Regions from separate parts of the Nocardiopsis sinuspersici genome, predicted to be linked through region 2. Evidence: predicted binding sites of a transcription regulator. Region 2 holds the regulator's gene; each other region holds the start of a gene.
What was found. The regulator LexA, encoded in region 2, represses DNA repair genes until DNA is damaged. The targets are predictions, from matches to a motif close to TCGAACANNTGTTCGA.
Positions count from the first base shown of each region.

Region 1: the regulator LexA is predicted to act here: its motif matches at 4,698-4,713, upstream of NOSIN_RS15830 (DUF6504 family protein).
Region 3: the regulator LexA is predicted to act here: its motif matches at 4,263-4,278, upstream of uvrA (excinuclease ABC subunit UvrA).

Region 1 covers NZ_MCOK01000001.1:3,652,848-3,660,341, forward strand. Annotated here, with positions in the region: gene cobT (nicotinate-nucleotide--dimethylbenzimidazole phosphoribosyltransferase) at 1-1,702, opposite strand, end outside; gene NOSIN_RS15820 (peptidoglycan recognition protein family protein) at 2,258-3,358, shown strand; gene NOSIN_RS15825 (GNAT family N-acetyltransferase) at 3,574-4,149, shown strand; gene NOSIN_RS15830 (DUF6504 family protein) at 4,352-4,642, opposite strand; gene NOSIN_RS15835 (serine/threonine-protein kinase) at 5,074-7,335, shown strand; gene NOSIN_RS15840 (quinone oxidoreductase family protein) at 7,413-7,494, shown strand, end outside.
Region 2 covers NZ_MCOK01000001.1:3,525,980-3,533,473, forward strand. Annotated here, with positions in the region: gene NOSIN_RS15250 (vitamin B12-dependent ribonucleotide reductase) at 148-2,994, opposite strand; gene nrdR (transcriptional regulator NrdR) at 3,147-3,629, opposite strand; gene lexA (transcriptional repressor LexA) at 4,311-5,030, shown strand; gene NOSIN_RS15265 (alpha/beta fold hydrolase) at 5,178-6,272, shown strand; gene NOSIN_RS15270 (hypothetical protein) at 6,316-6,939, opposite strand; gene NOSIN_RS26810 (hypothetical protein) at 7,027-7,461, shown strand; gene NOSIN_RS15275 (hypothetical protein) at 7,368-7,494, opposite strand, start outside.
Region 3 covers NZ_MCOK01000001.1:3,061,364-3,068,857, forward strand. Annotated here, with positions in the region: gene NOSIN_RS13135 (mechanosensitive ion channel family protein) at 1-537, shown strand, start outside; gene NOSIN_RS13140 (Rieske (2Fe-2S) protein) at 630-1,031, opposite strand; gene uvrA (excinuclease ABC subunit UvrA) at 1,166-4,000, opposite strand; gene NOSIN_RS13150 (TerC family protein) at 4,332-5,351, opposite strand; gene NOSIN_RS13155 (glycosyltransferase family 4 protein) at 5,738-6,820, opposite strand; gene murJ (murein biosynthesis integral membrane protein MurJ) at 6,817-7,494, opposite strand, start outside.

The sequences.
Region 1 (7,494 bases), 130 kb from region 2:
CCACCACGGTGACCTCGGCGCCGACCTGGGAGGCGAAGGCGTTGACGACCGCGCCGCCCGCCAGGAAGTTGTGCACCATCTGGGCGGTGACCTCCTGGGGCCAGGCGGTCACCCCCTGGGCGTGCACGCCGTGGTCTCCCGCGAACACGGCGACGGCGGCCGGCTCGGGAATGGGCGGGGGGCACTCCCCCGCGAGTCCGGCGAGCTGGACCGAGACCTCCTCCAGGACGCCGAGGGAGCCGGGCGGCTTGGTCATGCGGTTCTGCCGGTCTCTGGCCTCCTCCACCGCACGGGTGTTCAGAGCTCCGACGGTGGTGATGGTCTCCTCCAGCAGGCTCGTGGGCTCCTGGCCGGGCAGACCGCGGCGACCGTAGCGGTCGTGGTGCACCGCCCAGGACAGGGGGCGTCCCCGGGCCCAGCCGGAGAGGCTGAGTTCGGGTTCGGTGGGGAACTCCTCCACGTAGCCGACGCACAGGTAGGCGACCACGTCCAGGTGGGAGGGGAGTTCGAGGGCACGGGCGACGTCGCGCTCGTCGACGAAGGTGACCCAGCCTACGCCCAGACCCTCGGCGCGTGCGGCGATCCAGAGGTTCTCCGCGGCGAGCGCCGCGGAGTGGGAGGCGGCCATGGGCTTGGCGTGGCGTCCCAGGGTGTGCCGGCCGCCGCGCGTGGGGTCGACGGTGACGGCGATGTTCAGGGGCGCGTCGAGGATCGCCTCGACCTTGAGCCCGGAGAAGGCGCGGGCGCGTGTGCTGGGCAGGGCCTGCGTGTAGCCGTCGCGCTCGGCCGCCGCGAGGTCGCTGACGCGGCCGCGCAGCCCCGGGTCGTCGATGACGAGGAAGTCCCAGGGCTGGGAGTGGCCGACGCTGGGCGCCTGGTGGGCGGCCTCCAGGACGCGGGTGAGCACGTCGTGGGGAACCGGGTCGGGACGGAACCCCACGCGGACGTCGCGGCGTTCGCGGATGGCCCGGTAGACGGCGGCGCGCTCGGCGGCGCCGTAGGCGTGGTCGGACCAGCCGGCGTCGGTGCCCGCGGCCGCGGTCGCCGCCTGGGGCCCGGGGACGGGATGGACCGGCGGCCCGGTGTGCTGCGGTTCGGGCGGGGACTGGACTGCTTCGTGTGCGTACATCTTCTGCTCTGCCTCGGCGGTCGCGGAGGGCTCCTCCCCGTGCCCGGTCCCCCGGTCGGGGGTGGGCGCGGGAGGTGCCTGGTGGACGGCCTCGGTACCGGGACCGGAGGCGCGTTCCCCGCCTCTGAAGGGGATGACGTTGGGGCGTTGGGGCGGTGTGTCCACGGCGGGCCCGCTCCGAGGCGGCGCCTCGGTCCGGGCCCCGGACGCGGACGCGGTCTCCGGCCGGGCCCCGGACGCGGCCTCGGGCTGGGGCCACGGGACCGCGGGAACCTCCAGGGGAAGCGCGCCGTAGGGGGAGGAGGGCTCGGAGGGGGCGGGGGGCGGGGACGGGGGTACGGGCTCGGCCGGTTCGGCCGTCCGTGGCGGGGCGGGCCGCTGCCGGAACGGGTTGGTCGGTGCGCCGTTCCCGGGCGTCTGGGCCTGGGTACCGCGCCCGCTCTCGGGAAGCCCGTCCAGCAGGCCGCCGAGGCGGGGACCGGTCCCCGGGGCAGGTCTGCCGCCGTGCCACCGGGGTGGTTCGTGTCCGCTCTCCTCGCCGCGCCGGGCGTCCTCGCGGTCATCCTTGGTCATGATCGCTCCCCGAAAGAGGTGTTTCGACGGCCCGTTTCCGCTTGGTTCGGTATTGACCGACAAGCGTAGCCAGCGGCTTTCTCGCCTTTCGCACGGGTCCCCCGAGACCCCGGGCCATCGGCCCCGGCTCGACACCGGGACCCTCAAAGTCATCACCAACTGTGCCAGAGTCCGCGGGGGCACGCTGGGTTTACGGAAGACCAGGTCCTCTCCGCACCAGGTCAGGGCATGTGCGACAGCCGATCGGGGCGGGCGGGTGCCGGATCCGCCGATTCGGTGCGGACCGGGGGCACCGCCCGGGCGTCCGTCTCGGCGACCGCGTCCGGGAGCGGCACGCCTCCCCCGCGGCCAGGGCCGGTGGCGCTCCGCCCTCACGTGGACGGCGAAGTCGAGTGGGCCGCCTCGCCACCACAGAAACCATCACCTGACACAGGAACTACCACCTGCCACAGATTCGGCCGTGCCGTTCGTGACGTGGGCCACAGAGCCGTGCAAGGGTGTCGGGGTTCCCGCTTCCCGGGAGCCCAGCCGCAAGAGCCGAACGGACGGACACACATGCGAAGGCGTACCCTCCTGGCAGGTGCCACCGCCGCCGCGGGCCTGACCGCGCTGAGCACCGCCCTCCCCTCCCCACGCCCCGCTCTCGCCGGGGACGTCGGCGACCGGGTCGTGCCCCGGGTGCTGGCCCGGCCCGGCGGACCGGGCGGACTCGTCCGGCCCGGCATGCGCTTCGACATGGTGGCCGTCACCGGCAGGCCCGGGGAAACCGATACGGCGGTCCGCTTCGAGACCGCGGACGGCCTGGGCGGGTGGCGCCCGGTACACCTTCACTCCGAGGGCCGCGACGACCGCGGCCAGGTCGCGGGCGCGCTGGTGCGCGCGCCGGAGGGTGCCACCGGCTACGAGGTGCGTTCGAGGGGAGAGGCCGCCGCCGTGAACCTGCGTGACGGAGAGGGGCTGCGTCTGGGCGGTCCCGAACAGGCGTGGCTTCCCTCGAGGTCATCCGACGTGCCGCGCGGCCTGGCCCCGCTCCCGTTCCGCACCCGCGCGGGCTGGGGCGCCGACGAGTCCTGGCGCTTCGACGACGAGGGCACCGACCTGTGGGAGGCGGAGTTCCACCCGGCGCAGGCGCTGACCGTCCACCACACCGCGATCCCGACGGGGGACGACCACGCGGCGGACGTGCGGGCGGTGTACTACCTGCACGCTGTGCGGCAGGCCTGGGGCGACATCGGCTACCACCTGCTCATCGACCCCGACGGGGTGGTCTACGAGGGACGCCACTCGGGTGGGGACGGCGTGCCGGTCTTCTCCGGGCTCCCGCTTCCGGGACGGGCCCGCCCGGTGACCGCCGGGCACGCCTACGGCTTCAACCAGGGCAACATCGGAGTGTGCCTGCTCGGGGATTTCACCGACGAACTCCCCACGAGGGCCGCGCAGGACTCACTGGTCGACGTGCTGCGTGTGCTGTGCGCGGTGACGGGTGTGGACCCGGCGGAGCGCATCGACTACGTGAACCCCGCTACGGGCGTGGTCACCCCGGGCGAGGCGCTCTCGCGGCACCGCGACTGGCTGGCGACCGAGTGCCCGGGCAACGCGTTCGCGGAGGTGTTCGACTCCGCCGTCCGCCGGCGTGTCGTCTCCGGCCTGGCCTGAGGCGCCTCCGGACGGCGCCGAGGAGTCCCCCGGCGGGCCCGTCCGGGACCCGCGGCACCACGGTCCCCGGGCGGGGCGGGGAGGATTCCGGACGGAGTCCCGAAGGCGCCGCCGCGGCCCCGGTCCCCGCTGTCCGAGTGAGGGGAAAGCAGGTGCCGGGCCCTCGGAACTGCGCGTATCGTGAGCGCACCCCGAACCGATGGAGAGGCGCCAGCGTGACCACCACCCAGGGCAGACCGGTCCTGCCGTCCGTGATCTTGGAGACCGAACACCTGCGGCTGCGCGCGTTCGTCGAGGACGACATCGACGACGTGTACGCCTCCTGCTCCGACCCCGGTATCCAGAGGTGGATCCCCCTCCCCGGCCCCGGCGTGCCCTACACCCGTGAGGACGCCGAGGCGTGGTGCCGCGAGACGGCTCCCGGCGTGCGCACCGGCGGTGAGGGACAGCAGTGGGCCATGGTGGAGCAGGAGACCGGACGTCTGGTGGGATCGGTGGGCCTGGTACGCGTCCTGTGGACCGCGATGACCACCGAGGTCGGCTACTGGGTCTCGCCCTGGGGGCGCGGCCGCGGGTACGCGACCGAGGCGGCCGTGGCCGTCTCGCGCTGGGCGGTCGGCCAGGGCTTCCAGCGGGTGGAGATCAAGGCGGCCACCGACAACACCGGATCGCGCCGGGTCGCGGAGCGCGCCGGGTTCGGTTTCGAGGGTGTCGAGCGCAGCGCGATGCCGCTGCACGAGGGTCGCGCCGACCTGGCCGTGTACAGCCTCCTGCCCGCCGACCTGGTCTGACCCCGCGGCCGTGTGGCCGACGGCCCCGCTCCACGGGCGGGCACGGAAAGGACCGCGTGCGGCGTCCGCTGAGGGCGGCGGGAGGGAGACGGGCGAGAAGGACCGCGCCGCAGGTGTCCGTTGAGGGTGGCGGGAGGGAGACGGCGGGAAAGGGCCGCGCCGCAGGCGTCCGTTGAGGGCGGTGGGAGGGAGACGGGAGGGCCTACCCCCACACACGGGAGAGCAGCCACCTGCCGGTCGAGGTGTCGTGGCGCAGTTCGTACACCCCCTGTGACTGCGCCGTACCGGCCTCCACCCTCCAGTGCCTGCGCTCGGGCACCTGGGACTCGCGCGCGGGGGTCCAGTCCATGCGCAGGGTGACCCAGTGTTCGAGGATCCTGCGCACCCCGTACACCCTGTCGTTCCACGTGAACCGGGCCGGGCGCCCGTCATCCTCGACAACGGTGACCTCCGCCCCGTAGTAACGTCCCACGACACTTCCCCTCAGCATCATTCGCCTCCTGACAGTCTCGGCACACGCCACCGGGGCACCCACCCGTGGGAAAGACGCGAACAGGTGTTCGAACGTGTGTTCTGATCCTAGCGAAACCAGCGCTCCCGTGGAACTGTTTCGGGCCGACCCGCATCCCCTCATGTGACCGGGGGCCACCGCCTCGCGTCCCGCGCGTTCGCGGGAACGGCCCTACCGGGCCATGTGCAGCCGGTTCCCGCGATCGGCCCATCGGCGTACTGTTCGAAGAATCCCAGCTCCAGGAGATCCACCCGGACCGACTCCCGGCGCATCCTCGCGCCGCCCCGAGACCCCCCACGGGCCACGCGCTCCCCCGTAGACCCGCGGGACCAGCCAGTCCAGAGCGTGCGGGCGTGTCGGCATCGATACGCTGTCAGGCGCGAACTCCACGATTCATATGAGGACCCCCAACTGTGACGTCGAACGGGCACCAGAGCGGCAAACCCCTGCGAGCGGGGGACCCAAGCGAACTCGACGGTTACCGCGTCGTGAGCCGTCTCGGCCGGGGCGGCATGGGAACCGTCTACCTCGCCAGGGACGCCTCCGACCGCCCCGTCGCCGTCAAGCTCATCCACCCCGACCTGGCCGACGACGAGTCCTTCCGGCTCCGCTTCGCCCGCGAGGTCGAGTCGGCCCGCCGTGTGGCCCGCTTCTCCACCGCCGGAGTGATCGACGCGCGCCTGGAGGGCGACCTCCTCTTCATCGTCTCGGAGTACGTGCCCGGCCCGAACCTGGACGAGGCCATCCGCGCGGACGGCGTGATGGCGGGCGGCACCCTGGACGGCCTGGCCATGGGCGTGGCCGCCGCGCTCACCGCCATCCACGGGTCCGGGGTGGTCCACCGCGACCTCAAGCCCGCGAACGTACTGCTGTCACCAGTCGGCCCGAAGGTCATCGACTTCGGCATCGCCCGTGCCCTGGACGGCTCGGGGGGCGCGGTCACCCGCTCCAGCCAGCTCATGGGGACGCCCTCCTACATGGCGCCGGAGCTGATCCTGGGGCAGCAGGCCACCGCGGCCGCCGACGTCTTCGCGTGGGGCTGCCTGGTGGCGTTCGCGTGCACCGGCTCGGCCCCCTTCGACGCCGCCACGGTGCCCGCGGTGCTGCACAACATCTCCTCGGCACCGCCTCGCCTGGACGGCCTGGACCCTAGCCTGTACGACCTGGTCGGCTCGGCCCTGGACAAGGCCCCGGAGAACCGCCCCACCTCCCAGCAGATCCTGGCCCGGCTGACCGGGCAGGACGAGCCGGAGGAGGCCGAGGTGAGCCGCAGCATCAGCGTCTCGTGGGCCCCGCCGAGCAGCGCTCCCGTTCCCGGCCGGCCCCCGCGTGCCCCCGGGGAACAGGCCGGGGAGTCCGGCCCCCGGGCGCCGAGCGGACCCCGGCCGGCGGAGGTGCCGCAGCAGGAGGACGGTCCCGAACCGGGCACGGCGACACCGCCCGGAGGCCGGCCCGCCCAGACACGGCACACGCAGTACCCCCCGTACGGGCAGCCCGCCCAGGGACAGTGGTCGGACCGGCCGCCTCCCACGGCCCAGCGGCCCCGGACGGAACAGCGGCCGGGCCAGGGCCTCCCGCCCACCGGCCCCCAGCAGGAGATGCGGCACGGCGGATATCCGCCCCGGGGGCAGCAGGCCCCCGGCCACTACGGCCCCTCCGGCGGCCACATCCCCCCGAGCCACCAGATGCACGGCGGCCACGGATCTTCGCCGCAGGGCCGGCCCGCATTCAGCTCGTACTCCGGCCCGGGCGGTCCCGGTGTCCCGGGCGGCCCCGGTGGTCCGAGTGCCCCAGACGGTCCGGGCCGCCCTGGAGGCACACCGTCCGAGCGCGGCCGCAGGCGGTTCGCGGTGATCGGAGCGGCCGCGGGCGCGGTGGTCCTGGCGGCCGCCGTCGGCGCCGTGGTCCTGCTGAACGGCGGGGCGGCGATCCCGGAGAACACCGTCTCGCTCTACAACCCCGACTTCAGCTCCGACCCCGGCTGGGTCAGCACCACCTTCGAGCACGGGGAGTCCGACGGCTACTGGGCCGAGAAGCGCGGCGTCCTGCTCCAACTCGATCCCGAGACCCAGCCCAGCCGCGGCGAGGTCGTGGACCTGGAGCAGGAAGGGGAGGAGGTGCTGCCGCCGAGCGTGCTGGTCAGCACCACCGCGTACGTGGCCGAGGGTCCCGAACAGGCCTGGTTCGGTGTGCGCTGCTGGGACAACGACGGCGAGGAGGGCCGCAGCCAGTACGAGGCCCTGCTGCGCTACGACGGCCAGGGCGCGTCGATCCGCCGGATGAGCGAGGTGGAGGGGGACAGTGTCCTCGCGGAGAGCACCGACGTGCCCGGCTACGCCTCCTACCCCCTCTTCGACGAGTCGGTGCGCGCCGAGTACGGCTACGAGGACCGCGACGACCCGTACGACTTCGACGCCGAGGCGATCCCCACCAACACCGTCACGATGGCCTGCCGCTTCGACGGGGCCGCGGACACCATGGAGATGTCCATGTGGGTCAACGGGGAGCACGTCCTGACCACGGTGGACGAGGAACCCCTCCCCGACGACGCCGAGGACGCGGAGGACCGCCGCCGGATCGGCTTCGTGACCCGTCAGGGGTGGGGCAACGATCCGCTCGGGGCGTTCTTCACCGGCTTCGAGCTCCACGAGATCCTCGAGGAGAACGGGGAGTAGGGGTCGGTCCGCCATGGCGGACCCGGAGCCGGACTGGCATGATGCCGGGAACGTATCCGAAAAGGAGCAGTGGACCCATGCGCGCCATCGTGATCGAGGAGACCGGCGGACCCGAGGTCCTGCGGCTGACCGAGACGGCCGACCCCGTGGCCGGTCCGG
Region 2 (7,494 bases):
GTCCGGTCCGCCGGCCGGGACACCCGGGTCCTCGGGATCCGGCCGCCTGGCAGGTCCGGATCGTAGACGGTGGCGCGACGCGGAAGGGGGAGGGGCACGGCGCCGTACGCCGTGCCCCTCCCCCGCCGGCGGTCCGGCCCCGGTGGATCAGCTGCAACCGCTGGTGGCGCCGCAGCCCTCACAGGCGTAGCAGCTGCCCGACGGGCGCATCTTGGTACCGCAGGTGACGCACAGCGGCGCGTCCGCGACGAAGCCCTTGCCCTCCATCAGCTCCGTGGTGGAGTGCGCCGCGGTGGGCTTCTCCACCGCCGCGGGCTCCTCCTCCCGGGACTCGGCCGGGGCCTCGGCGGCCTCCGACCCGTGGGTGGCGGCGGACTGGGCGTAGGACTCCACCTGCGCGGCGACCTGGGCCGGGTCCTCGCCCGCCAGCTGCGCCTGGCGCTCGGCGGCCGACAGCACCCCCAGGGCGGCACGCTCGTCGTAGGGCAGGTGGTCCAGCGCCAGGCGGCGGAAGATGTAGTCCACCACCGACTGGGCCATGCGGATGTCCGGGTCGTCGGTCATGCCCGCCGGGTCGAACCGCATGTTCGTGAACTTCTCCACGTAGGTCTCCAGCGGAACCCCGTACTGCAGGGCGATGGAGATCGCGATGGAGAAGGCGTCCATCACCCCGGCCAGGGTCGACCCCTGCTTGCCGAGCTTCATGAACACCTCGCCCAGGCCGTCGTCGGGGTAGGAGCCCGCGGTGATGTAGCCCTCGGCCCCGCCCACGGAGAACGACGTGGTCTCGCTCGGGCGCTTCTTGGGCAGGCGGCGCCGGACCGGGCGGGCCACCTCGGCGGTCCCCGCCGCCTCGGGCGCGGCCTTCTCCTTCTCCTTCGTCCCGCCGGTGGACAGCGGCTGGCCGACCTTGCAGTTGTCCCGGTAGACGGCGAGCGCCTTCAGGCCCAGCTTCCAGCCCTGAAAGTAGATGTGCTCGAAGTCCTCGACCGAGGCCTCCTCCGGCACGTTCACCGTCTTGGAGATCGCGCCGGACAGGAACGGCTGCGCCGCGGCCATCATCCGCACGTGGCCCATGGGCTGGATGTAGCGGCGGCCCATCGCGCAGTCGAACACCTCGTAGTGCTCGGGGCGCAGGCCCGGCGCGTTCACGACGTGGCCGTTCTCGGCCACGTACTCGACGATCGCCTCCACCTGCTCGTCCTGGTAGCCCAGGTTCCTGAGCGCGCGCGGGATGGCCTGGTTGACGATCTGCATGGAGCCGCCGCCGACCAGCTTCTTGAACTTGACCAGCGAGAAGTCCGGCTCGATGCCGGTCGTGTCGCAGTCCATCATGAACCCGATGGTTCCGGTGGGCGCGATCAGGCTCGCCTGGGCGTTGCGCCAGCCGTTGCGCTCGCCGACCTTGAGGCACTCGGCCCACTCGCGGGTGGCCGCGGCGTGGATCGGCTCCTCCAGGGATCCCACGGTGCGCAGGTCGTCGTTGGCGGCGGCGTGCTTGCGCATGACCCGCTTGTGGCCCTGCTCGTTGCGCTTGTAGCCGTCGTAGGGGCCGACCACACCGGCCAGCTCGGCGCTGCGCCGGTAGGCGGCGCCGGTCATCAGCGAGGTGACGGCGGCGGCGACGGCGCGTCCGCCGTCGGAGTCGTAGGCGTGGCCGGTCGCCATCAGCAGGGCGCCCAGGTTGGCGTAGCCGATGCCGAGCTGGCGGAAGGCGCGGGTGGTCTCACCGATCTTCTCGGTCGGGAAGTCGGCGAAGGTGATGGAGATGTCCATCGCCGTGATGACCAGCTCGGTGAGCCTGGTGAAGCCCTCCACGTCGAAGGTGTCGTCCTCGCGCAGGAACTTCAGCAGGTTGATCGAGGCCAGGTTGCAGGACGAGTCGTCCAGGTGGAGGTACTCCGAGCACGGGTTGCTCGCACTGATACGTCCGCTCTCCGGCGTGGTGTGCCAGTCCTGGATCGTGCCGTCGTACTGGAGGCCCGGATCGGCGCACTCCCACGCGGCCTTGGCCATGCGGTGGAACAGGTCCTTGGCGTCGACGGTGGCGACGGCCTCGCCGGTGGTGCGGGAGGTCAGGCCGAAGTCGGAGCCGGTCTCCACGGCGCGCATGAACGCGTCGGAGACCCGGACGGAGTTGTTGGCGTTCTGGTACTGGACGCTGAACATGTCGTCGCCGCCCAGGTCGACGTCGAAGCCGGCGTCGCGCAGGGCACGGATCTTGTGCTCCTCGCGGGCCTTGGTCTCGACGAAGTCCTGGATGTCGGGGTGGTCGACGTCCAGCACGACCATCTTGGCCGCCCGGCGGGTGGCGCCGCCGGACTTGATGGTTCCGGCCGAGGCGTCGGCGCCGCGCATGAAGGAGACGGGGCCCGAGGCGGTGCCGCCGGAGGAGAGCAGCTCCTTGCTGGAGCGGATGCGCGACAGGTTCACACCCGCGCCGGACCCGCCCTTGAAGATGATCCCCTCCTCCTTGTACCAGTCCAGGATCGACTCCATGGTGTCGTCCACGGACAGGATGAAGCACGCGCTGACCTGCTGGGCGGAGGCGGTGCCGACGTTGAACCACACCGGGGAGTTGAAGCTGAACAACTGGTGGGCGAGGGCGTACTTGAGCTCGTGGTCGAAGACCTCGGCGTCCTCGTCGGAGGCGAAGTAGCCGTGCTCGCGGCCGGTGGCGGTGTAGACGCCGACGACGCGGTCGATGAGCTGCTTGAGGCTCCACTCCCGCTCGGGGGTGCCGACCGCGCCGCGGAAGTACTTGCTCGCCACGATCTGGGTGGCGTTCATCGACCAGGAGGTCGGGAACTCCACACCGCGCTGTTCGAAGTTGACCGTGCCGTCACGCCAGTTGGTCATGACGACGTCGCGGCGCTCCCACTCCAGGGAGTCGTAGGGGTGCACGCCGGGAGAGGTGAAGACGCGCCTCACCTTCATCCCCTTGCGGTTCCCCTTGCCCTTGCGTCCTGTCGGACCGCTGGCGGTCTCCGTCATCGCGGAATCTCCCCTACCTCTACCTCGTGGGCACGGCTACCGGCCGTGCGCGGCGTCTTGTCGTGGGATGGCGCGGGACCGGACGTGCTCTTCTCCGTGCCCGCCCCGGGGCGGCGCCCCTCCCGCGGTCGCCTCCCGGCCGCGGGAGGGCGCTACCCGGTGGTACTGGTCTGGGTGTCGGGCTCGGGCTCACGGTCCCGCCGCAGGCTGGCGATCTCGGCCTCGAAGTCGGCGAGGCTCTCGAAGCCGCGGTAGACGCTGGCGAAGTGCAGGTAGGCGACCTCGTCGAGTTCGCGCATCGGTCCGAGGATGGCCAGGCCGATCTCGTGGGCCGGGACCTCGGCCAGGCCGCGGCCGCGGATCTCCTCCTCGACCTGCTGGCCGAGTTTGGCGAGGGCGTCCTCGGAGACCGGACGGCCCTGGCAGGCCCGGCGCACCCCGGCGATGATCTTGGCCCTGCTGAAGGGCTCGGTGACCCCGGAGCGCTTGGCGACCATCAGCAGGACGGTCTCCTGGGTGGTGAACCTGCGCTCGCAGACGGGGCAGGACCGGCGGCGCCGGATGGCCGCGCCGTCGTCGGTGGACCTGCTGTCGATCACCCTGGTGTCCGGATGACGGCAGAACGGACAGTGCACCCTGGTTCACCTGCTTCTCTCACCGAACGACGACCCTTAGATACTACTAAACTACAACCACAACTTCTAGGTGAGAACCTCTTCCCCAAACACCAGATGTTGTGGTCGAACCTAGAGGTCCGCGCCGCGCGACGCAACTCTGACAGGGGCGTGTCCCCGCACGGCGAACGACCGCGCGGCCACGGGGACGACGACGGCGAAGGAGCGGGAGGATCCGGCGCCCGGACAGGGGGACTCGGCGCCCGCCGGCCTCCCGGGGGCGTCCGGCACCGCGGTCCAGGATAACGCCGAGGACCGCTCGGGCCGCGAACCGCGGCGGCCCGCCGTGCCGGGAATCACCACGTCACCGGAATTTCGGCCGGACCGGCGCAGGAGAAGATGTCTTCCGCATCACACCGAAACGAGCCCCGCGGACACCTGTTCGCGCATTCGTGGGACAACGCGGCGTGAACGCGTGTACACACATAAGTACGGGCCGGGAATTGACCGCGGAAAGGCGCGGAGGCAATTACTCCGGTCTCGAACGCTTGTTTGATATCACCGTGCGCAACGACTAAAGTTGGCGGTGATATCACGCTGGTTTCGCCGTCACGCAGACCCCCAGGTCGGCGCGGTCGCGGGCCGGCGGTGGCAGTCACACAAGCAGGCCCTGACCGAACCGAATGCCGAGGAGGCCCGGCCGTGCCGGAGGAGAATCCCGGGACCGCGGACACCGCCACCGTTCTTGCGCCAGTGGAGAACGCGGGCGGGTCCACGCCCGAAGCCCCCAAACTCACCGCGCGCCAGCAGAGCGTGCTGAACTGCATCCAGCGCTATGTGCGTGAGAGGGGCTTCCCCCCGTCCATAAGGGAGATCGGGGAGGTGGTCGGCCTGTCCAGCCCGTCCAGCGTGGCGCACCAGCTCAAGGTGCTCCAGCGCAAGGGCTACCTGCACCGCGACCAGAACCGGCCGCGTGCGGTGGAACTGCGTACTCCCGGCCGCGCCGGCGGGCAGGCCGTGACCCCCGAGGACATCGATCCCTCGCGCGCCGCGGCCGTGCCGCTGGTCGGCCGGATCGCCGCCGGCGGCCCGATCCTGGCCCAGGAGTCGGTGGAGGACGTGCTCGCCCTGCCCCGCCAGCTGGTCGGCGAGGGGCACCTGTTCATGCTCACCGTCGTCGGCGACTCGATGACCGACGCCGCGATCACCGACGGTGACATGGTGGTGGTCCGCCAGCAGCCGGACGCCGAGAGCGGCGACATCGTGGCGGCGCTGCTGGACGAGGAGGCGACCGTCAAGGTGCTGCGCCGCGAGGAGGACGGCCACGTGTGGCTGATGCCCCGCAACGAGGCCTACGAGCCCATCAACGGCGACGCCGCCACCATCCTCGGCAGGGTCGTCGCGGTCATGCGCCGCGTCTGAGTCCTCGCGTCCCCGGCCCGTCCCCCCTCGGACGGACCGGGGACCTCCCGTGCCGGAGGGGAGCGCCCGGCCGCGGACGGCACGGTGGAGGACCCCGCACGCGTGGACGGCAGCGGGGCCGCCGACGCGAGCCGCTAGGCTGAGAGGGTGTTCACACCTGCCTCCTCCCCCACCGCCCGCCTGCGCGCCGCGCTGGTCGGCGGGGTCGCCGTCGCCTTGTTGTCCACCGCCTGCGCACCCGCGTCGGAGGACGGCGCGAGCGCCGAGGTACCGGGGGTCGGCGGCACCGAGAGGGAGCTGGCCTTCGAGGGCGGCGGGCACGAGGTGTCCGCGAGCTTCCGTACGCCGGAGGGTGTCTCCGGCACCGTCCCCGGCGCGCTCATCATCTCCGGCAGCGGCCCCACCGACCGCGACGGCAACAGCGACATGCGCCCGGACGCCAACACCAACTGGAACCTGTCCCGGGTGCTGGCCGACGCCGGGGTGGCCTCGCTGCGCTACGACAAGTACGGCAGCGGATCCGGCTTCGTGCCCCCGGTGCCCGGAAGCGAGGTCCGGTCGGTGGACCCGCGGCTCTTCGACGAGCAGGTCGCGGCGGCCTACGACGAACTCGTCTCCCAGCCCGAGGTCGACCCCGAGCGGGTGGTCGTCGTCGGGCACAGCGAGGGCGCCCTCTACGCGCTGCGCGCCCACGAGCTCATCGACGACGGCGCCCCCTCCCCCGCCCTGGTGCTGGCCGCTCCCCCCGGTACCCGCTACCTGGACCTGCTCGACCGACAGCTCACCGAGCAGGTGCGCGTGGCCGAGGCCCTGGGCCAGGTCGAGGAGGGACAGGCCGTCCAGACGCTCTCCGACGCGCGCGCCGCACGGGCGGCGCTCAGGGCGGGCCGCCCCCTCGGGTCGGCGGACATCGACACGGTGGTCCAGGGCGTCTACTCCCCGCGGAACGAGGACTTCCTGGCCTACATGGACTCCTTCGACCCCGTGGAGCTGGGTGAGGACCTGCCCGAGGGCACACCCGTGCTGGTGGTGTGGGGCGAGGAGGACGCCCAGGTCTCCCGCGAGGACGTGGACCGGCTGATGACCGGTCTGGAGGACGCCGAGCGCGTCGACATCCCCGGCGCCGACCACATCCTCCGCCGCTACGAGGACCAGCCCGGCTCCACCGTCCTGGACTCCCAGCGGCCCTTCGCCGAGGAGGTCTTCCCGGCGCTGGAGGAGTTCCTGGAGACCGCCTGGTAGCCCGTGCCGGCTCCGCGGCCGGCCGACGCCGCAAGGCCGGCGGCTACTCCGGGATGGACTCCGGCAGCGCCTCCACCACGGACACCGCGAGCTCCTCGGCTCCCGCGACGATCCGCTCCTCGTCGCCCGGCTCCGACGCGTCGTAGCCGGCCGCCACGCTGTAGCAGGTCTCCAGGTACAGGTTGGACACCCGGGCGCCCACGCAGGAGACCGTGAACGGCTCGCCCTGGATCCAGGTCACCGCCTCGTCGCCGACCCCCTCCAGCTTCCGGGTCTCGTGCTGGGAGGTGGTGGTGCGCAGGTTGTCGACGGCCGTCGTGACACCGCCCGGGTTGGGAGCGGCCACCATCACCAGCGTCGCGGCGCCCGGGACCGCCCGGCCCGGCCCGCCCGGGGTCGCCCACCGGCACTGCCGGCCCGAGCCGAAGGGGTCCCTCTCGCCGCCGACCGGCTCATCGACCTCCAGCTCGTGGTCGGGCACCAGCTCGTCCAGGGTCTCCGTCTCGGCGACGGCGCACCCGGGCGCGGACGCGAAGTCGCCCGTCGCGGGGTCGTCGCGCACCACCGCGTACCAGATCGCCCCCGCCGCGAGCACGATCAGGACGAGTGCGGCGGCGACCACCGCTGTGGTGGCGCACCCCCGGCTCTGCGGCTGGGCGGACGGCACCGTCTCGGAGACGGGCGATCCCTGCGGTGGGGGCTGCGGCCACCGCTGCTGCGGGTACCGCCCCTGGGGCTGCACCGCCTGCTGCGGGTGGTACGCCTGCGGCGGCTGCCGGGAGGGCTGGGGATACTGCTGCCCGGATGGCCGCGCCCGCGGCGGCTGCGCCTGCTCAGGGAACTGCTGGGAGAACCGGGCTTCCTGAGACTGCGGCGGCTGCTGCGGCTGCTCGGGGGACTGCTGGGAAGACCGAGATTCCTGAGGCTGCTGCGGCTGCCCAGGCAGTTGCTGCCCAGGTGGCTGCTGCGGCTGCGGCGGCTGCTCGGGTGGCTGCTGGGAGAACCGGGCTTCCTGAGACTGCGGCTGCTGCCCCTGCCCCTCGTTCCGCCCGTGCTCCTGTCCCCGCGGATGCCGGGGATCGGGGTGCTGGTCGCTCACAAGGCCTCTCCGAGCTGTTCGGCGAACTCCACGGCCAGGTCTCGGGCGTCATCGAAACCGACCGGTTCGGCGCCGGAGGTCCCGGCGTAGGACACCCGCACGAGCAGGTTGTCGGTGGTGAAG
Region 3 (7,494 bases), 460 kb from region 2:
GAGGGCGAGTGGGGCCGGGTCGAGGAGCTCAGCCTGGTCAACGTCACCATCAAGATCTGGGACGAGCGCCGCCTCGTGGTCCCGGTCGCCAACTTCACCACGACCAGCTTCGAGAACTGGACCAAGCAGAGCACGGCGATCACCGCCAAGGTGATGCTGCCGCTGGACTGGGAGGTTCCGATCGAGGAGCTGCGAGAGGAGACCGGGCGCCTGATCACCTCCAGCAAGCACTGGGACGGGCGCAGCTGGTCCTGCCAGGTCGTGGACATCACCGAGGCCGGCGACGTGATGGTGCGGGTGGTGGCCACCGCCGCCGACACGGGCAACCAGTGGGACATCGCCTGCCAGATCCGCGAGCACCTGATCGGCTGGCTGGTCGCCAACTACCCCGAGTCCCTGCCGCGCGACCGAACCCAGTTCCTCGCCCAGGACGACGGCGAGGCCTCCTACGCCTCCCGGTTCCCGACCTCGGCGTTTCGCCGCCACGAGCCCAACGGCGTCAGCGGCCCTCCCGGAGGCGACCCCGGCGAGGCCTGAGCCCCCTGAGGAACCCCGCCACACGACGTGAACGGCGCCCGGAGCGATTCGCTCCGGGCGCCGTTCGCGTGTGGCGGGCGGCGGACCGGCCCTCAGGACTCCGCGGCCGACTCCAGGACGATGTCGGTGCCGTCGACGGTCACGACGAACGACTCCAGCGGGTCCTGCGCCGGCCCGGTCACCGGCTCTCCCGTGGAGATGTCGAACTCGCTGCCGTGGCACAGGCAGCGGATGACCTCGTCCACCTCCTGGACGGTGCAGCCCCCGTGCGTGCACGCGGCGCCGAAAGCCCGGTAGTCGCCCTTCTCCGGCTGGGTGACGACCAGCTTGCTGTTGCTGAAGACGGTCCCGGCGCCCTCGGGGACGTCGGTGGTCTGTCCGACCACCTGGCCGTACCGGACCTCCTGAGCCCTGGGCTCCTCGCCGCCGCAGGCGCTCGCGGCCGTGACGGCCGCGGCCGCCCCCGCCGTCCCGAGCAGGCGGCGCCTGCTCATCCCGCACCCACACGTCTTCTTAGCGGCCACGACCAAACGCTCCTCACCTGCGCCGAAATATCACTACACAATGTAGTAGCCATGGCGGGGTGCCCGGTTCCGGGGTGCCCGGAGGGACTCCCCCGCCCCGGCCGTCAGAGCGTCTTGGCCAGGAACCGCCCGGTGTAGGACTCGGCCACCGCCGCGACCTCCTCGGGCGTGCCCTCGGCGACCACCCTGCCGCCGCCGGAGCCGCCCTCGGGCCCCATGTCGATGACGTGGTCGGCGGTCTTGATGACGTCGAGGTTGTGTTCGATGACGATCACCGTGTTGCCGCTGTCGGTCAGCCGGTCGAGCACGCCCAGGAGCTTGCGGATGTCCTCGAAGTGCAGGCCGGTGGTGGGCTCGTCGAGTACGTACACCGTCCGCCCGGTGGAGCGGCGCTGTAGCTCGGAGGCGAGCTTGACCCGCTGCGCCTCGCCGCCGGAGAGCGTGGTGGCGGGCTGGCCCAGCCGCACGTACCCCAGGCCGACGTCCGCCAGGGTCTGCAGGTGGCGGCGGATCGCGTTGATCGGCTCGAAGAACTCCAGGGCCTCGGAGATGGGCATGTCGAGCACCTCGGAGATGTTCTTGCCCTTGTACCGGACCTGGAGGGTCTCCCGGTTGTACCGGGCGCCGTGGCACACCTCGCAGGGCACGTAGACGTCGGGCAGGAACTGCATCTCGATCTTGAGCGTGCCGTCCCCGGCGCAGGCCTCGCAGCGTCCGCCCTTGACGTTGAAGGAGAACCGGCCGGGCATGTAGCCGCGCGTCTTGGCGTCGGTGGTCTGCGCGAACAGCTTGCGGACGTGGTCGAAGACCCCGGAGTAGGTGGCCGGGTTGGAGCGGGGGGTCCGCCCGATGGGGCTCTGGTCCACGTGCACGACCTTGTCGACCTTGCCCGTGCCGTTGACCCGCAGGTGGCGGCCGGGCACGTCGCGCGCCCCGTTGAGCTCCTTGGCCAGCGCCTTGTACAGGATCTCGTTGACCAGGGTGGACTTGCCCGAACCCGACACGCCGGTGACGGCGGTGAAGACGCCCAGCGGGAAGGTGACGTCGACGCCGTCGAGGTTGTTCTCGCGCGCGCCCCTGACCACCAGCTCGTGCCCCCGGGTGAGGGGACGCCGTGTGGCGGGCACCTCGATGCTGCGCCGTCCGGCCAGGTAGTCGCCGGTCAGCGACTCGGGGGAGGTGAGCAGCTCGTCCACGATCCCCGAGACCACGACGTGGCCGCCGTGCTCGCCCGCGCCGGGGCCGATGTCGACCACCCAGTCGGCGTTGCGGATGGTGTCCTCGTCGTGTTCGACGACGATGAGCGTGTTGCCGATGTCGCGCAGCCGCTGCAGGGTCTCCAGCAGGCGGGCGTTGTCGCGCTGGTGCAGGCCGATGGAGGGCTCGTCGAGCACGTAGAGCACGCCCACCAGGCCGGAGCCGATCTGGGTCGCCAGGCGGATGCGCTGGGCCTCGCCGCCGGAGAGCGATCCGGAGGAGCGGGCCAGGCTCAGGTAGTCCAGGCCCACGTCGAGCAGGAAGCCCATGCGGGCGTTGATCTCCTTGAGCACCTGCGCGGCGATGACCATGTCGCGCTCGGAGAGTCGGAGCTCGGCCAGGAAGGCCGCGCTCTCGCCGAGCGACATCTGGGCGACCTCGGCGATGGACCTGCCGCCCACGGTCACGGCCAGCATGACCGGCTTGAGACGGGTCCCCTCGCAGGTGGGGCAGGGCACCGTGCGCATGTACCCCTCCAGCCGCTCGCGACCGTAGTCGCTCTCGGTCTCGGAGTGGCGGCGCCTGACCCAGGGGATGACGCCCTCGAACTCGGTGTAGTAGGAGCGGTGGCGCCCGTACCGGTTGCGGTAGGAGACGTGGACCTGGGTGTCGTGCCCCTCCAGCAGGGCCTTGCGGGCGCGGCGCGGCAGCTTCTCCCAGGGGGTGTCCAGGTCGAAGCCCACGGCCTCGCCCACCGCCTTGAGGATGCGCTCCCAGTAGCCGCTGTTGGGTCCGCCCGACCAGGGGCCGATGGCCCCCTCGGCCAGGGTCCTCTCGGGGTCGGGGACCAGCAGGTCGGGGTCGACCTCCATGCGGGTGCCCAGGCCCGAGCAGGCGGGGCAGGCGCCGTAGGGGGCGTTGAAGGAGAAGGAGCGCGGTTCGAGCTGCTCGAAGGACAGGTCGTCGTAGGGGCAGTACAGGTGCTCGGAGAAGACCTTCTCGCGCTCGGGGTCGCCGGCCTCCACGTCCACGAAGTCCAGGACGATGGTGCCCCCCGCCAGCTTGAGGGCGGTCTCGACGGAGTCGGTCAGGCGCCCGCGCGCGGAGGGCTTGACCGCGAGGCGGTCCACGACCACGGCGATGTCGTGCTTGTCGTAGCGGCCCAGCTTGGGCGCCTCGTCCAGGCGCACGGCCCGCCCGTCCACGACGGCGCGGGTGTAGCCCTTGGACTGCAGGTCCTTGAAGAGCTCGACGTACTCGCCCTTGCGTCCGCGCACGACGGGGGCGAGCACCTGGAAGCGGGTGCCCTCCTCCATCTCCAGGACTCGGTCCACGATCTGCTGGGGGGTCTGCCGGGCGATCTCGCGGTGGCACTCCGGGCAGTGCGGAACTCCCACGCGGGCCCACAGCAGGCGCAGGTAGTCGTAGACCTCGGTGATGGTGCCGACGGTGGAGCGCGGGTTGCGGCTGGTGGACTTCTGGTCGATGGACACCGCCGGGGACAGGCCCTCGATGAAGTCCACGTCCGGCTTGTCCATCTGGCCCAGGAACTGGCGGGCGTAGGCCGACAGGGACTCGACGTAGCGCCGCTGCCCCTCGGCGAAGATCGTGTCGAAGGCCAGCGACGACTTGCCCGAGCCGGACAGGCCGGTGAACACGATCATGGAGTCGCGCGGCAGGTCCAGCGAGACGTCCTTGAGGTTGTGCTCTCGGGCTCCCCGGACTACCAGTTGTTCGACCATCGAGTGAGACATCCTTCGGCATTGGCGCACAGGAAGCGGACCTCGGCGCGCGGGCGTCGGCCGACCCGTGTGTGGCTTCGCGGTGTGGCGGTCGAAGGCCTCCCGGGAGCCGTCCCGGCCTCGGAGGCGGGCCGCTGAGGGGCGGGGAGAGGGCCGCGCGGTTCCCCGCCCGTCCAGACTAACGACCGCCGACGACGGTTTCTTCCACCTCGAAGAAGTGGTGGCACCCCGGCGCCGGAGCGCCGAAGTGCCACCACTATAGACGAACAGCCGTTCGAATACGGCCGTTTTGCGGATTGTCAGGGAACGGGCGGTTCGAACCGCCGTACGGTCAGGAGCGGTCGGCCGAGGGGTCCCTCTCCGACTTCAGCTCGGGGTGCTTGCGCTCGTCGGACCGGGACTTGAGCAGGCTGCCGACGACGGTGAGCGTCATGATGCCGAGGATGACGGTCAGCGACACGCCGATACCGATGTCGGGCACGTGCACGCCGTTCTCGTGCAGGGCGTGCAGGATCATCTTCGCGCCGATGAACACCATGATCGCCGACAGGCCCCAGCTGATGTAGGCCAGGCGGTCCATCAGGCCGGCCAGCAGGAAGTACAGCTGGCGCAGGCCCAGCAGGGCGAACGCGTTGGCGGTGAAGACGATGTAGGCGTCCTGGGTCAGGCCGAAGATCGCCGGGATGGAGTCGACGGCGAAGACCAGGTCGATCATGCCGATCGCGACGATGACCAGCAGCATCGGCGTGACGTGCCGCTTGCCGTCGAGCTTCACCGTGAGCTTGGCGCCGTGGTACTCGTCGGTCACCGGCCAAAAGCGCCTGACCAGCCGCACCGCCGGGGTCTGCGTGTAGTCCTCGTCCTCGTCGTCGCCCTTCACGTGGTCACGGACGATCTTGTAACCGGTGTAGATGAGGAAGGCGCCGAACAGGTAGAAGACCTCGCTCCAGGCGTTGATCACCTGGGCGCCGAGGACGATGAAGATACCGCGCATGACCAGCGCGATCACGATGCCGACGAGCAGGACCTCGTGCTGGTACTTCTTGGGCACCGCGAAGGAGCCCATCAGAAGGTAGAACACGAAGAGGTTGTCGATGCTCAGGCTCTTCTCGGTGACGAACCCGGCGAAGTACTCGGCGCCGGCGTTCCCGCCGCCGAAGTACCAGACACCGAAGCCGAACACGATGGCGATGCCGATGTAGAAGGCCGCCCACCAGGCGGCCTGCTTCATGCCGAACTCCTGGGGACCCTTCGTCTTGCTCCAGGGGTGGTCCACGATGATCAGGTCGATCGCCAGGATGACGACCATGGCGCCGATGGTGGCGGCCCAGAGCCACAGGGGAACATTCACGGACGGACTCTCCTCCGGTCAGTGCGTGCGGGCGAGGTGCGCGCACGTGGGACAACCGGAGGTCTCTCCCGCTCACACCGTCGTGCAGTGAGCCGACGGCGCCGGGAGAACGGCTCTGTTCTCCGTGATGACGACACCGTCGCGACAGGGATACTCCCCTCACGTGACAAGCAAGGATACCGGCAGGTCACCACGCACGGTGCACGCCGGGCCACAAGCAAGGATGTCATCGAACCCCCCTTGGCATAAGTCGCGGCGAAGGTGTTGTTCCTCGCACTCCGAGGACATCTCCCCCGATCCGCCGGGTCACGGCGGCCGGGCTTCCCCGGGCCGCCGTCCGGGAAACGGCCGGGCCCCGGACCGGACCCGCTCCTCCGCTACCCGGATCACCGCCTCAGTACCGACTTGTACACCCCGGTCGCCGCCTCCACCGCGTCGTCCTCGGTCGGCAGCGCCTTGGCCGCCTCGCGTGAGCGCTCCCGCATCTCCTCGGCCAGCGCGGGGTCGTCCAGTACCCGTCCCACCGCGGCGGCGAACGCCGCCGGGTCCCCGGGGGGCACCATCAGGACCGTCCCCGAGTACAGGTCCGGGATGCCGCCGACCCGGGTGGAGACCACCGGAAGCCCCGCGCGCAGCGCCTCCATGATCACCAGGGACGGCCCCTCCCACTGGCTGGTCAGGCAGAAGACGTCCGCGGCCGCCAGCAGGTCGGCCACGTCCGAGCGGTATCCCAACATGCGCACGTCGGCACGCATCTCCGCGGCCGTGTCGTGCAGACGCCCCCACAGGGGCCCGTCCCCGGCGATGGCCACCACCGGCTCGGGTCTGCGGTCGGCGATGGCGGGCGCCGCCTCCAACAGCATGTCCAGTCCCTTCTGCTCCGCCAGTCGTGCGACGGTCAGCAGCAGGGGCCGGTCGGTCCGCACCGCCAGGTCGGCCCGGGTGGCCTCGCGCCCGTTCAGCGGAGTACCGGTCTCGGGCGCGGCCACCACCGCCAACCGGGCGTCCCGGGCCCCGGCGGCGCGCAGCCGCCGCACCAGGTCGCCGGACACACCCAGCACCGCGTCCGCGCGGGCGGCCACGACCCGCTCCAGCACCGGGTAGGCCGCCGACAGGGGACCCCGGACCAGCGGCGGCGCGTTGTGCGCGGTCACCACCAGCGGTGCGGCGCCCGCCAGCGCGCACAGCGCACCGGCCCGCAGCCCGTGGGCGTGGACCACGTCCGCGCCCCGGGTCAGGGCACGCAGCCGCAGCACGGCACCGGGGTCGCCCACGGAGGGGGCCGCGCCGATCCGGACCGGGGAGAACCGCATCCCCGCCGAGGTGAAGCCGAACTCGCGCTCGGCCGAGGCCGGGCCGAGCACCGCCACCCGGTGGCCGCGCGCATGCAGGCCCGCGCCCAGCGAGCGCACGTGGCGCCCCACCCCTCCACTGCTGGTCCCCACGACCAGCGCGATCCTGCTGTTCACCGCTTCCCCCTCCTGTGTCCGAGTACGGTCCCGGCCCGGTTGGCGAGTGCCCGCACCGCCGACCGGTCCACCGCCGCCGCGACGGCCGCGTAGGCGGCCAGGGCCGCGGTGCCCGCAGCGGCGGCGACCGCCGCCGTCTGCCACACATCCCCCACGGGCAGGACCGCGACCACCGAGCGGCCCACGATCCAGCCGACCACACCACCGAGCACCGCCGCCACCACCGAGCGCGCGACCCCGTCCAACGCGTCGCGCCCGTGCGTACGCACCACCCCGGCGCACAGCAGGACGGCGGCCAGGGTCAGTCCGACCGTGCTGGCCGCTCCCAGTCCGGCGATGGTCCATCCCGGGGGCAGCGCCCACACCAGTGACGACGCGCACCCCGCCACCACCAGCCATCCCGTCACCTGGGCGGTGGCGGCCCGGCGGCCGCGGTGCGAGGCGTACAGGATCCGGCTGAGCAGGGCGACCAGGCCGAACCCGACCACCCCGGGCGCGTAGGCGAGCAGGGCGCGCTCCAGGGGCAGCGGGTCCTGCTGGGCGAAGACCAGGGCCACCGGCCCCGCGGCGGCGGCCAGGGCGGTGCCCACGGCTGCGGTGGCCACCACGCAGGCGCGTGCGCTGCCCGCGGCGAGGGAGGAGAACCCCCGCCGGTCGTGCTCGGCGTGTGCCAC